Regions from separate parts of the Spirillospora sp. NPDC047418 genome, predicted to be linked through region 3. Evidence: riboswitches for the same ligand, from Rfam matches in the RefSeq annotation. Region 3 holds a riboswitch; each other region holds the start of a gene.
What was found. A riboswitch is a leader RNA that binds a small molecule or an ion and turns the genes downstream of it on or off. The one in region 3 is predicted to bind cyclic di-AMP.
Positions count from the first base shown of each region.

Region 1: another riboswitch for cyclic di-AMP. It lies ahead of ABZ806_RS23205 (CHAP domain-containing protein); the one in region 3 lies ahead of ABZ806_RS11145 (CHAP domain-containing protein).
Region 2: another riboswitch for cyclic di-AMP. It lies ahead of ABZ806_RS22665 (C40 family peptidase); the one in region 3 lies ahead of ABZ806_RS11145 (CHAP domain-containing protein).

Region 1 is NZ_JBEYTW010000038.1:3,198-7,805, forward strand. Features, by position in the region: gene ABZ806_RS23190 (hypothetical protein) at 1-704, shown strand, start outside; gene ABZ806_RS23195 (DUF305 domain-containing protein) at 746-1,354, opposite strand; gene ABZ806_RS23200 (DUF6153 family protein) at 1,427-1,807, opposite strand; gene ABZ806_RS23205 (CHAP domain-containing protein) at 2,044-3,051, opposite strand; cyclic di-AMP (ydaO/yuaA leader) riboswitch at 3,053-3,199, opposite strand; gene ABZ806_RS23210 (C40 family peptidase) at 3,572-4,608, shown strand, end outside.
Region 2 is NZ_JBEYTW010000036.1:32,813-37,420, reverse strand. Features, by position in the region: gene ABZ806_RS22680 (BlaI/MecI/CopY family transcriptional regulator) at 471-845, shown strand; gene ABZ806_RS22675 (hypothetical protein) at 842-1,081, shown strand; gene ABZ806_RS22670 (hypothetical protein) at 1,075-1,482, shown strand; gene ABZ806_RS22665 (C40 family peptidase) at 1,520-2,563, opposite strand; cyclic di-AMP (ydaO/yuaA leader) riboswitch at 2,567-2,715, opposite strand; gene ABZ806_RS22660 (M56 family metallopeptidase) at 2,819-3,754, opposite strand; gene ABZ806_RS22655 (BlaI/MecI/CopY family transcriptional regulator) at 3,759-4,163, opposite strand; gene ABZ806_RS22650 (VanW family protein) at 4,209-4,608, opposite strand, start outside.
Region 3 is NZ_JBEYTW010000013.1:101,345-105,952, reverse strand. Features, by position in the region: gene ABZ806_RS11150 (RNA-guided endonuclease InsQ/TnpB family protein) at 1-706, shown strand, start outside; gene ABZ806_RS11145 (CHAP domain-containing protein) at 648-1,484, opposite strand; cyclic di-AMP (ydaO/yuaA leader) riboswitch at 1,496-1,635, opposite strand; cyclic di-AMP (ydaO/yuaA leader) riboswitch at 1,790-1,990, opposite strand; gene ABZ806_RS11140 (C40 family peptidase) at 2,481-3,527, opposite strand; gene ABZ806_RS11135 (NYN domain-containing protein) at 3,699-4,608, opposite strand, start outside.

The sequences.
Region 1 (4,608 bases), on a different contig from region 3:
GCAGCACGTTCCAGAGGTACACCGCCGGGGCCGCCGGCGTCGCCGCAGCCGCATGGACGTCCGCCGCTCTCGGATGGACGGGTCAGTCGCCCGCGAGCGTGGGCGCAGTGGCGTTGCCCCTGCTCGCAGTGTGGCTGCTGTGCCTTGCAGCGGCACGCCGCAGGTCGCCTGTGCTCGGTGCAGCGGCGGCGGCACTGATCGGCATCGTGCTCGTGGTGAGTCCTGGTCGGCCGGCGCGAGCTCATGACCCCGGGCAGGGCGAGCCTTACGCAGAGGTGCGTCTCAGCGCTGTCACCGACAATGCCGGCGTCACGCATCTCGCTGTGCTTCCGGAAAGCCGCTGCAATGAGATGCAGCCATTGAGAGCAGTGGCGCGCAGGGCTGGACGGGAGGTCATCGGACGCCTCGGCCCCGTGGGCGGCTGCCGCTTCGAAGGGGCGTTGCGGTTGCCGCGCGGTGACCTGTGGTTCGTCTACGGGGAGTTCAGGACATCCGGAGGCGGAGACGCCGAGACCTGGATGCCGTTCAGGACCGGAGATAGAACGACGGTGACAATGCGGCGGGAGCTCTACCGCCCGGCCGGTGGCGGGGACGTGACAGGAGGCCAGATCGCTTGGGGAGCCGTCCTTTACGGGGTTGGTCTGTCGCTTCTCGCAGCGGCGTTGGTGCTGACACGCGCCCGTCGAAAGCCGGCTGGACGGTAGAGCGGGCGGGCCCGGGACCCCGCCCGCCCTACCGCGCGGTCCTACTGCTTGAGCAGGTTCTTCATCTTGGTGATCTCGGCGGACTGCGAGGTCACGATGTCCGTGGCCATCTGCTTGGCCGCGGGGAACTGCCCGGAGGACTGCTCGGTCTTGGCCATCGCCACGGCGCCCTCGTGATGCTTGATCATCATTTCGAGGAACGCCTTGTCGAAGGCCGCGCCCTTGGCGCCCTCCAGCTTCTTCATCTCCTTGTCCGTCATCATGCCGTCCATGCCGTGGCTCATGCCGCTCATCCCGGGCGAGGGCACCGACGCCCCCCAGCCGGTCAGCCAGGCGGACAGCTGCTTGATCTCCGGGTCCTGCGCCTTCTTGATCTCCGCGGCGAGCTGCTTCACCTCCGGAGACGAGGTGCGGATGGCGGCCAGGTCGGCCATCTCGATCGCCTGGCGGTGATGCGGGATCATCATCTGGGCGAACATGACGTCCTGGTCGTTGTGCTGCGTCTGCGAGCCGCCGTTGGACGGTGACGCGCTCGCCGGCATCGAGTGGCCGGACATCGGGGCCTTGGCGTTGTCGGAGTCGTTGTCGCCGCAGGCGGCCAGGCTGATCGCCAGGGCGGGGACGGCGACGAGCGCGAGTGCGCGCTTCATGGTGGTGGACCTTTCGTGTCGAGTGTCTGTGACTTCGGGGAGCCCGGCGCCCGCGAAGACGCCGCCGGTCTGTCACAGCCTCAGCACGCTCAGGCGGTACAGGGACGGCCTCGGTGGAGGCCGTCCTACGAGAAGGATTCGGATCCTGGTCAGGATCCGCCTCGCCACGATCACCGGCTCGCGCACGAACAGGGCGACGATCGCTCCGAGGAAGGAGATCATGGACAGTATCGCCAGGCAGACCTGACCGCCCGGATGATCCTGGTGATGATCACCGGGTTGGTCCTCGCCCGAGGATTGATGGACGGCTTTCGACGAGGATGGCGTCGCCTCGTGCCCGATGCTCATCGCCGTCAGCGGGACGCCCGCCGCTTCGGTGGGGCTCGGCGATGCCTGGAAGCCGTGCATCGCCAGGACGCAGAGCAACATGAGCAGGCCGAACGGCAGCTTCATGGCTTGCCCGCACCGTTCCGGTGACCGGTTCAGCTACCCCACCTGCCGTTCCATACCCCGTAGCGACCGTCCGCCCGGAAGACCGCCGGCCATTCCTCTCCCTGCGCTGCTCTGCCACGCCCATGGTAGCGAGGGATGGCCGGTGATCCGCCAAGGCGCCTCCCTGACCAGGACATACGTCTCCCGGCACGCTCCCGGCTCAATCGGGATCGCCTCGGTCAGAGGCCACGACTCGGTCATCGGCCACAACGACCGGCCATCGTGCGGTCGGAGGTGTTCGAGCGGATCGGCTCCAAATCGATGTAAAGGGTGTCCCAGAACGCCAGATCTTCGTCGTCCTGCAGTGTCGAGACCCGGCTCCAGAATTCGCGATCCTCTGCCTCGGCGGCGACGGCGGCCGAGATCACCGGCATGGCGGCGGTTCCGGCCTCGGACGCATCGAGGCCCGCCGGTGTGATGTCCGCGGGCAGTTCCACCGGCTGCTTGTGGTGCTTGCCGCGCTTCCGCACACGGATCGGCGGCTCCGCCGGAACGCGAGCAGCGATCGACTTGCCCGCCGCCAGCGCGGCCGTACCGCAGACCGCGATGGACAGCAGCCCTCCCAGCAGGACGTCCGGCTGGACGAGCGGCTGGTCGCCGGCCGCCTTCGGGCTCGCGCCCTGAGAGGTGACCGCCGTTTCGGGGCGCGTCGCCTCCGCGCCCTTGGACTCGGATGCGGGAGCCGCGTGCTTGGGGACGTAGTTCGTCTCGTCTTCGGTTCCCGGCAGCGGCTTGCCCGCCACTTTGACCTTGCCTGGGTAGCCGTAGCCGACGACGTCGCTGACGTCGCGCGTCTTCCGTTTGAGGTAGACGCCGTCGGTGTTGGCCTCGATCGTGCGCAGGGACGAGCCCTTGACGCTCTCCACCAGGCCGACATGGCTGATGGCGTCGATGTCCTTGGAGTCGGACCAGGCGAAGAACACCAGCGCACCCGGCTCGGGCTTGGTGCCCCACGCGTCCTTCTTCTTGAACCACTCGGCGTGCTGGATGGTGGAGGCGAACTCGCCCGCCCAGTCCTGTGTGTCGGTCTCGGTGGCGGCCCAGGCGAGGAACATGTCGCACCAGGGGGCGGTGGCGTAGTAGTCGTCACCGCCCTCGTAGGTCTTGCCGTACCAGTCGCCGTACTTCGTGTAGCCGCCGGCCTTCTCGCGGTATCCGAGTTCCTTCTTGGCTACTTCCAGCAGCTTCGCACCTACGGGATCCATCGGTTCTCCTTGACTCCGCCTGCCGGGTTAGCTGACGGGTTCGGGCCAGGAGCAGGCCCTACCGCGCGCGGCGGATTCACCCCAGGAACAGTGGGTCCCCGGCTCCCGCGGCGCTGGCGCGCCGATCGGGATTAGGCGGTCGGTCCGCGCCCCCCAGGCCGGGGAGTGGATCACGAACCGATTACGATGCAATGTAGTAGCACGTTCGCCGAGATGGCAACGCGAGGTCAAAGCCGACCACGGATCAGCTGCCTGCGGGCCGGTGTCTCCGCGCATCGTCGAGTGTCAGTACTGCCTGTTCAGGACGACTTGCATGCACCTGCCGACTTGTCGGGCGGACACGGCCAGTAGAGCTGAACCGGCCGTTCGCGGTCCGTCATAGCTACTATTGAAGGTAGTAGCCCTAGTTGATGTGCGGCTACTTGATCGTGGCCGGCGGCTGGCGTCGACGCAGCATGGCGGCTATCGTCACCTCCGACGCATCGTAGGAGATGGTACGCGAACCTTGCGGGAGGTCCGGGTGTTCAAGCCGAGCGGCCGCACGGTTCCCATAGTGATCGGCATTTCGGCGGTGACCACACTGACCGCGGACGTGGCGGTCCTGGCCGTCCGCTCGGCATCGCAAGCGCCTCCGGCCACGGTGGCGCAGGCCGGTGCGGCCCGGTTCCTGGCGGCGGGGCGTCCCGAACCGTCCTCAGCAGGGCTCGTCGCCCCCTTGACGTCGCGGCTCGCGCCGCACCTGCTCGTGGCCGCACCACGACCTCTCCCGCCCTCGGCGATCGCCAAGATCGCCGAGATGAAAGGCGTACGCGGAGTCGAGACGGTCGATGCGGCACAAGGCCGTCTCGCGGGCAAGTCCGTGACCGTCTTCGGCGTCGATCCTTCGACCTTCCGGCGCTACACACCGAAACCCACCGCGGAATCGGACGCGCTCTGGCGCAACGTCGCTGCAGGTGACATCGCGGTCTCCTTCGCACTGGGGACCGACGGCGGGGTGTCCCTCGGCAGCCAAGCGGCGCTCGACGGAACCGCTGGAAAGACCAGCCTCAGAGTCGGCGCGCTCGCCACGATGGGGATCGGTGAGGTCGACGCCGTGGTCTCGCGTCCAACCGCACGCACCCTGGGCATGGCGGAAGGCAATGCGCTGCTCATCAGCGCCGGGAAGCGCGACCTGACGAAGCTCACGCGGAGCGTGCGCAGGCTCGTACCGCGCGGGTCCAAGGTCGTATCCCTCGCCACCAAGAGCGGGACTTCCCCGGGCGCAGGTGCCCAGCTCCCGGACGCTCGCGGTCAGGTCTTGACCGCACTCCAGATCCGCACGGCGATCAAAGCGTCCGAGAGCAAGCTCGGGATGCCGTACGTCTGGGGCGGGGAGTCGGACGCCGAGGGCGGCTACGACTGCTCTGGAATCCTGCAGTATGCCTTCGGCAAGGCCGGTGTCCGGCTACCGCGGGTCGCCGACGACCAGGCGAAGGCCGGCTGGCGGATCCCGTTCGAGAAGGCCCGGCCCGGTGATCTGCTCACCTGGGCCCACGACCCCACCGCCCCGGGATACAT
Region 2 (4,608 bases), on a different contig from region 3:
GACACCTCCGCGCCTACTTGATGCATCGATCTACGAAGCCTGGTAGTAGATGCCATGGAGGGCGGACGACGACGATGCAAGCCGAGCGCATGACGGACGGAACGGCGGGGCAGTGGCATCACCAAATGCTCACCGAACCGGCCTCGGCCGCGCCCAGCGGCGAGATCTGGCTCAGGTCCGGGGGACGGCTGGCGGTCGCCGACCTGATGCCCGACCGGACGCGGTCCGCCGGCCCCCCCCGCCGACAGCTTCTGAACGATTCGGGATCCACGAGAGCGGACGGATCGATCGCAGCGCCGGCTGGTTCTCCCGTTCGACGCTCCAGACTCTGCGCGAGACGACGGCCACCGGGGAGTTCTGGGGGACCGCCGAGCCGAACTGATCTCCGCGCGGGCCAGCGAGAGGGACCTACTATGGGCTGTAGTATGCGGAGCCGATCCAGCAGGCGTGACGTCGGAAGGCGGTAGATCATGGCCGGGCAGCGCTTCGGCGACCTGGAGGCCGCGGTGATGGACCGGATGTGGTCCTACGGCCGCCCGGCCAACGTCCGCGAGGTCCTTGAAGACCTCCAGCGCGAGCGGTCGATCGCCTACACCACGGTGATGACCGTTATGGACAACCTGCACAAGAAGGGGTGGCTGCGCAGGAAGCGCGTGGGGCGTGCGTACGAGTACGAGGCGGTGGCCTCGCGGGAGGGCTACACCGCCAAACTCATGCGCGAGGCGCTCGCGACCAGCAACAACCAGGCCGCCGCGCTCGTGCACTTCCTGTCCGACCTGTCACCGGAGGAGAGCAGGGCCTTGCAGGCGGCGCTCAAGGTCGTGCAGCCGCGGGACACCACGTGACCGCGGCCGCCACCCTCCTCGCCTACGCGGCACTACTGGGAATCCTGGGGCCCCGGCTCATGCGTGCCCGCGGCTGGGCCGACCGTGCCCCGCGGCTCGGCGTACTCGCCTGGCAGACGGCCGGGGCTTCCGTTATGGCGGCGGTGGTCCTCGCCGGCCTGATGCGGGTGGTGCCGATCGTCCGGACACCGCACGGCCTGGCGGCCTGCCCGGACGCCACCGCTGTGTCGTGCTGAGCACTGGGGCGCTCGAACCGCTTCCTGAGGATCAGTTGTCCGCGGTCCTCGCCCATGAACGCGCGCATCTGGCGGGCCGCCGCGATCTCGCCATCAACCTCGCCGTCGCGTTCGGCCGTGCGTTCCCCGCCTTCTCGCACCTCACGACCCCCTGTCCCGTACCGGACGTCTCACCGGCGGCGTCGGCGCTCTGCTTGCGACGCTGCCGCTGGCACTCGCCGCCAACCCGGCCATCACGGCTCTCCTTGAACGCCACTGCCACTTCCCGATGTAGCGGCGCGACCCGTACCGAGCCGGGCGTCGCTACGGAACTGGTCGCCATCGGCCCCCCAAGACCTCCAGCTGGGGAGGCTGTAGGAGAGGCAGCCAAAGGACGTCCCCGTCACCCCAGGGGTGGGTGACGGGGACGCGGTACCGGGCCGCTCAGGGCGGCGGTGGTCAGGCCACGCGGACGCCGCCGGCGAACGGGCGGCCGGAGATCGAGCTGATCTTGACGACGTCGCCGGTCTGCGGGGCGTGGACCATCTTGCCGTTGCCGATGTACAGGCCCATGTGGTGCAGGTCGCTGTAGAAGAAGACCAGGTCACCGGGCTTCAGGTGGCTCTGCGAGACACGTGTGCCGGCGGTGAACTGGCTCCCGGTGTAGTGGGGGAGGGTAATGCCGACCTGGGCGTAGGCGTACAGGGTCAGTCCGGAGCAGTCGAAGCCCTTGATGTTGGCGCCCTGCGCGGTGCCGTAGGACGGGCCGGACGCGTTGCCGCCGCCCCACGAGTACGGAACGCCGCGCTGGCTCAGGGCCGCTCTGACCGCCCCCATGGCCTTGGCCGAGGCGCCTCCGGGATCCACGTTCGGGGCGGGACCCGCGTTGGTGCGAGCGCCGGAGCCGACACCGAGTTTGGTTTCGACCTTCTTCAGCTTGGTCTGAAGTTCCTTGCGCTTCTTCTTCGCCTCGCCGGTGAGCTCGCGCACCTGCTTCGCGCGCGCTTCGGCCGACTTGCGGGATCGTTCCGCGGACTGCATCGTCTGCAGCAGGTGAGCGACGCGAGTGCTGTCCTGGCGGGCGAAGTAGTGGAGCGTGGCCGACTTGTCCAGCACGGCCTGAGGGTCGTCCGCCGATGCGAACGCGACCGCCGGGTCCGCCGGCCCGTTCTTGTAACTGTCCGCGGCGAGCTTGACGATCCGATCCCGGGCCTCGTCCAGCGCCTTCTTCTGGCGGACGGCGTTGCCCTCGGCCACCTTGGCGGCACGCTGCGCCTGCTGCAGGCGCACGCGCAACCCGTTGTACTGCTCGCTGAGCTTCTCCGCCTCGTCGGCGAGCTTCTTCTGCCGGGCGGTCAGCTCTTTGCGGGTCGGCTGGGGCTCGGCCCAGGCGGGCGGGGGAGCCACGAGCGTCGCGGAAACGGCGATCGATGCCGTCCAAGCCGTGCCCGTGATGAGCCGGCGGCGGATCGGCCTTCTCTCTCCGGCAGCTCGTCGCTGCATGCACTGTCCTCTCCAGTACGCCTACCGGGTGAGCTGCCGGGTTCGGGCCGGAGTCGCCCTACCGCTCATGGTGAGCGGATTCACCCCAGATGGAGAACGGTTCCCCGGTTCCTCGGACGGCGTGGGGCCGCGGGATTCGGCGTGGCCACCGCTGTCCCCGGCGGGGACACCGGACGATGGCTCCTACGGAGCGTAGGAGATAGTGGCCTCATTCGCCACCCAAGTGGCCGAATACGACAAACCGCCTCGGCCGTCTCAGCAGATGTCGGACAACTGCACGATGGTCGCGGCGGCGACCAGGAGGGGCGTGGCGACGGCGACGGCAACGAAGGCGGAGGCGGCCGCCCGGACGACCCGGCGCGGCTTCACCACCTCGGCGGACTCCAGTCGCAGCACTCTCTCCGTCAGCGCCCCCGTGGAGGGCCCTGCGGCGCCGAGGGCGCCCGCCACACCCGGCGTCGCCGCGAGCCGACACAGGGCGTCGACGAGCGTGCGCCTGCCGCAGGCTCGGGCCGCCGCGTCGTCCGCGGCCATCTCCAGCAGCAGTGGCAGGGTCTTCTTCGCCCGGCGGACAGTCGGCAACCAGGGCAGGAGTGCGTAGGCGAGGTCGAGCATGAGCAGCATCGTGTGGTGCCGCTGACGCAGGTGGGTTCGTTCATGGACGAGAACCGCGCCGAACTCTTCGGGAGTGAGGGTCTCCTGCGTGCCGGTGCTGACCACGATCGCGCGCTCCCGGGCGGGCAGCGAATACGCCACGGGGATGGGGTGGTCGAGGACGAGTACGTCGTCGTGCCGTCCATGCTCCTTGGCGACGAGCCGGAGCATCTCCCAGTGCCGGCGCCGGTGCCGCACGGCTCGTCTGAGCCGCGGCAGGCTGCGGGCGAGCCTGGAACAGCAGGCCGTCAGCAGCGCCAGGCTCGCGGCGGCCGCCATGATGATCGCCTCGTCACCATGGTGGGGCAGGCAGTTGCGCAGCCACTCCAGCAGACCGTGGCCGGGCGCCGGCGGTGACAGCAGCGCCACCGCGACGATCCCGATGTCGGCGATGAAGGTGCCGGCCAGCGCCGCGAACCAGCAGGCGATGGCGATCCCCGGATGCGCGGCGGGGCGGCGGAGTCGATCGAGGGCGGGCCCCGCCAGGCAGCCCAGCAGGACCGCCGTGGACACCAGGCTGATCACGAGGTAGATCACGCCGTCATGCCCCCTGGTCGTCGGACGTCCGCCGGCGCAGGGCGTCCAGCAGGTGGCGCGCGTCCTCGGGCGGGACGGCTTCGGCGAACCTCGCCAGGATGCTCCCGTGATCGTCGGATTCGGTGAGCGCGTCGAGCATCAACTCGACCGCGTACTCCTCCCGCGCGCGGGTGGGGGCGTAACGGAAGGCCGTCCCGTCCGGTGTGCGCCGCAGCAGGCCCTTCTGCGCGAGCCTTTCGGCCACGGTCTGGACGGTGTTGTAGGCCAGAGCCTTGTCGGCGTCCTCGTTCAGCTTCGCGAGCAACTCGCGCACCCGCAGCGGGCCTGGCGCGTCCCAGAGCACGTCCATGATGGAACGCTCGAGTGCTCCACCCAATCCGGCCACGCGCCACCTCCGTCCTGCGCACATTGTGCCGGAGAACCGGCTGTGGGCGGGAACGCGGGCTGTCGCTCGCTACTGGCACGTGATGCGCGGCTCGGCCTCATAGGTGGTGTGGAACTTCTGGCGGCGCACCTCCTTCCCGTTCTGCTTGAAGATGCGCCAGACGTCGATCTGGAAACCCTCGGCACCGGGCATCGGGATGCACTTCGGCCCCGGCTCGGTCTTGCTCTCGAAACTCTTGATCGCGTACTTCTCGGAACTCTTCGATTCGATGTCGTAGCGCTCGGTGCTCCAGAAGTTCACGGTGAGGGAGGTGTCGGTGTAGGCGGTGTCGACGAGGACGCCGTACGGCGAGTCGTTGCGCCACCGGAAGTCCGGCTGCGGGAAGGAGACGGTCGACTCGCGTCCGGCCGGATAGCGGGAGATGCAGTACGAGTGAGGGACGTGCTGGACGTCCTGCAGCCCACCGAAG
Region 3 (4,608 bases):
GGCGCGGGTGGAGCCTCTGCCGGCCACCGGACGGGTCCTGGGTGTGGACTGGGGCGTGACCGAGACCGCGACGACCACCTCGGGCGACCACGACCTGCCGCACTCCGAGCACGGTAAGAAGGCACAGGCGCGGCTGGCGCGCTACCAGCGGCAGATGGCGCGGCGCCGCGCCCCCACGGGCAAGAAGCAGTCCAAGGGGTATCGGCGGGCGCGGAAACTGGCGGCCAAAACGCACACGAAGGTCGCCCGACAGCGCCGGGACGACGCCCGCAAGTGGGCGAAGAAGGTGATGCGCGACCATGACGCGGTCGCGGTCGAGGACTTCCGCCCCAAGTTCCTCGCCAAGAGCACGATGGCGCGCAAGGCCGCCGACGCCGCGATCGGCGACACCAAGAAGGCCCTGATCGAGATGGGCCGCAAACACGGCCGAGACGTCCGCCTGGTGGGCCCGGCGTACACCACGATGGACTGCGGCGACTGCGGCGACTGCGGCGCGAGAGCCAAGCACCGCCTGCCGCTGTCCGAGCGCATCTACACCTGCACCGCGTGCGGGACGTCCCGTCCCAGGGACAAGAACTCCGCGCGCGTGATGCTGGTCCGGGCGGGAGGGGACCCGAACGATCCCCTCCCGCCAGGGAGGGGAGCAGTCAAGACTTGTAGTCGGGGTACCCGTAGCCGACGATGTCGTCGGCGGAGCGCTTCTTGATCTTGACGGCGTTGCCGGTGTTGCCCTCGACCGTCTCCACGGTGCCGTCGTCGATCTTCTTGATCACCATGCCGACGTGCCTGATGCGCGAGACGTCCTTGCTGCCGTCCCACGCGTAGAAGACGATCGCGCCCGGCTTCGGCTCGGTGCCCCAGCGGCCGTGCTGCTGGAACCACCTGGCGTGCGCGACCGTCCAGGCGTCGCTGCCGACCTGGTCGGTGAAGCCGATCTGCTCGCCGACCCAGGAGACGAACATGTCGCACCACTGCGCGCCGCTGTAGCCGCCGATGGAGCCGCCGTCGCGGGCGACCGTCTCCTGGGCGCGGGCCGTGCTCATGTACCACTTCTGGAACTTGGTGTCGCCGCCGCCGTCCTCGGTGATCCCCACCTGGGACTTGGCGATCTTGATGGCCTCCGCGGCGGTGGGCCGGGACTCCCCGGACTTCTGGGGAGGGGCCTGCCGCGGCTCGTCCTTCGCGTCCTTCTTGGGCGCCGCCTTGGACGTACTGCGCGGACCGTCCTTGGAGGAGCCCTTGGACGAGCCCTTCGACGACTCGTGCGACGGGCCGCCGCCCGCCTTCTTGGCCGCGGTGACGCCGGCCGCCGCGGCGGTCGCCGGGGCGGGCCCGAACGGCAGGACGGACGCCTGCGCGGTGGCCGCGGCGGTGCCGAGAACGGCGGCGCCGACGATCACGCCGCCGGTCGTCCGCCAGGTGATGGACAGGGAGCCGGGCTTGCGGTGCTTGCCCGGGGTCTTCTTGCGATGCGCGCCTGGCACGGGGGGATCTCTCCTCGACTTCCATGCCGCCTACCGGGTTAGCTGACGGGTTCGGGCGTGGAAGCCGCCCTACGGCCGCCCATGGGCAGGCCGATTCACCCCGAAAAAGGACACAGTGGGTCCCCGGCTCCGCGTCCGGCGCGCGTGTGCGCGGCCGTCGGCGGACTCGGCGGTGACGTGCCGCGTGCGGGCACGCCGGTTCGGATGGGTCTCCGCCGGACGGTCGCGTCCGCGGAGGGCAGGGGTGTTCCGGGCGTGGCCGTCCGATGGGCGGCCACGCCCAGGAAACGCTGCGGAACTCACTCCTTCGCTCTTCCAGACGCCTACCGGGTTAGCTGACGGGTTCGGGCGTGGAAGCTGGCCCTACGGCGGGCTCCACCGGAACGGGGCCGGTAGAGGCGCACCGATTCACCCCGGGTGCCGGAATGCCCGTCCGGGAGGTGTCCCGGACTCCGGCGGTGTGGGTCCCCGGTTCCGCGCTGAGGCGGATTCGGCGCTGCCGCTGCGATCCTGGGGGCGAGATGGGGCCCGGCGCGGGACCTGTCTCCCGCGTGCGAACGAGCGGCGCTGATGTTGTGGGCGGACGGCCCGTTGCCGGGAGCGTCCGGAGCCTGGCCCGGAGATCCGCCGTGGACGCGCTCTCAGCGCCATGCACGCTGCGGGCGTGCACACGGTGGCCGGACCGGCCGCGGTCCACGACGGGACCGCTGCGGCACCGTTCGGGTGCCGCGGGGCGACGCGTGGAGCGTGCCGCCCGGGGGGAGCGGCGCGTGGCTCGCGCCGCCTGACACGCGGCGGCTGGATGCGCCGCGTGGGACCGAGGCGCCTGGTGGGTGCCGCGGGGCCGCGGCGCCTGGAGGGCGCCGGGGTGGTGACAAGGTACCAAAGCCCCAACAGAAGGCAAACCCCCCCAAAATCAACAACGGACCAGGTCAACCCTGGTCCGTTGCCGATGAGAACCCTCAGGCGCCCCTCAGCGGAGCGCCCGGCGGGGCGTCAGGGACGCCCGGCGCCGTAGTAATTGCTCAGGTAGTAGCCCGAGGTGATGCTGACGACCGTGACGGTCTTGCCGCTGCTGGGAGCGTGGATCATCTTGCCGTTGCCCACGTACAGGCCGACGTGGCCGAGGCCGCTGAAGAACACCAGGTCGCCCGGCTGGAGGTCGCTCTTGGCGACCCGCTTGGTCGCGGCCCACTGGGAGTTGGTGGTGCGGGTGATGTTGACGCCCGCGGCCGCCCACGCCTTCATGGTCAGGCCGGAGCAGTCCCACTGGTCCGGTCCCTCGGAGCCCCAGTGGTAGGGGTCCCCGTACTGGGCGTAGGCGAAGTCGATCGCGGTGCGGGCCGAGCCGCTGGCCGGGCCGTTGTAGGTGGCGCCGCCCCCGCCTCCGCCGCCGGAGGACGACGTGCCGCCGCCGAGGCTGCGCACCAGCGCCTTCTGCTTCTTGACCTTGTCGTTGAGTTCCTTCTTCTTCTTCGACAGCTCGTCCTGCTTCTGCTTCACCTCGTCGTAGGCCGCCTTGGCCTGCGCCTGCTCCCGGCGGAGCCGCTGGGCGGTCGCGAGGAACTGGGTGAGCTGGGAGCTGCGCTCGTGCGACAGGTGGGAGAAGACGGCCGCCTGGTCGAGGATCGCCTGCGGGTCCTTGCTGCCCACGAAGCCCGTGACGTCGGCGGAGTCGCCGTTCTTGTAGGCGGCGGCCGCCATCTGGGCGATCTTGGAGCGCTGCTCGTCGAAGGTCGCCTGCTCCTGCTTGGCCGCCTTCGTCGACATGCTGTACTTCTTCTTGGCGACCTTGAGCTTCTCGTTGTTCTGGTTGTACTTCTCGACCTCTTGGTCCATCTGCTCGTTGAGCTTGTTGAGCTTCTTCTGGGCCTGCGCCTTGGTCGGCTTCGGCTCGGCGTGCGCCGCCACCGGGACGTAGGTCAGGGAGGCCGTCAGGCTCAGGGCGGCGACGGCCGCCAGGCGTCGGGAGGCGGCTCTGCTCGCCAGGCCGCCTCTCCGGTCGCGCCCCTGTGCTGGTGCCCCGATGAGATCTTTGGCCACGGTCGGTCTCGCCCCTCTCGTCCACGACGTCAGCCGACGACACTAGCGACGGGCAACAACCGTCACAACCGATTCGTCACTCTTTGATTGACATCGGCGATCATTGTCTCTTTTTTGTGACATTCTGATCACGGGGAGCGACCCGTCCCTTATCGGGGCCTTATGGGTTCCTTATGACCGGCCCAGCCGCCGCAGCAGCAGGGTGGAGGGGCACGGCCGGGCCTGCGCGCGGCGGGCCGCGTCGGCGACCTCCCGGTCCGACGACACCACCACGACCGGACGGCCCGGCGGCTCGGCCCGCACCAGCTCGCCGATCAGCTCGTCCGCGGTCTGGCCGGGGGCGCTGAACTTCACCCGGACGCCGCGCGGCGCCACGATCGCCACCGGCGCGTCCAGCTCCGCGCCGTCGAACACGCATGTCACCTCGGCGCGGGTCTGCGCCGCCAGCCCGCCGAGCCCGGACACCAGCCGGCTGCGCTGGTCCGAGAGCGGCAGCTCGCCGTACCCGGTCTTCGTGACGTTGTAGCCGTCCACCACCAGGTGCACCTGCGGCAGGGCCAGCAGCCGGTCGAGCAGCTGCGGGTCGCCGTCGGACAGCGCCCGGCCCGGGACCGCGCGCTGCGCCGCCCCGCCGACCATGTCGGCCGGGCGGCCGATCGTGGAGGGCAGCGCCAGCTCGCGGCGGACGCCCTGCGCCGCGTCCACGAGCGTGTCGAGCAGCATCCGCAGCCGGACGTCGTCGACGTTGCGCCCCTCCCGCGCCGCGCGCTTGGCGGCCTCCGCGGCGGCCTCCGCCTGGGCGGCGCGGGCGCGCAGCCTGCGCAGCTCCTTCTCGGACGCGGCGGTCGACTCGCGCGCGGCGGCCAGCTCCCGCTCGCTGCCGGCCGCGACTGCGGCCGAGCGCTCCTCGGCCGCCCGGAACCGGGTGCGGGCGTCGTGCAGCTTGCGGCGCAGCTCGGCGACCTCGGCCTTGGTCTCGCGCAGCTCGGCGCGCAGCTTGTCCAGCTCGGCGGAGCGCGCGCCGCGGGCGGCGGCCAGCTCCTCGCGCAGCGCGGCGACGCGGCGCTCGGCGGCCTCCTCC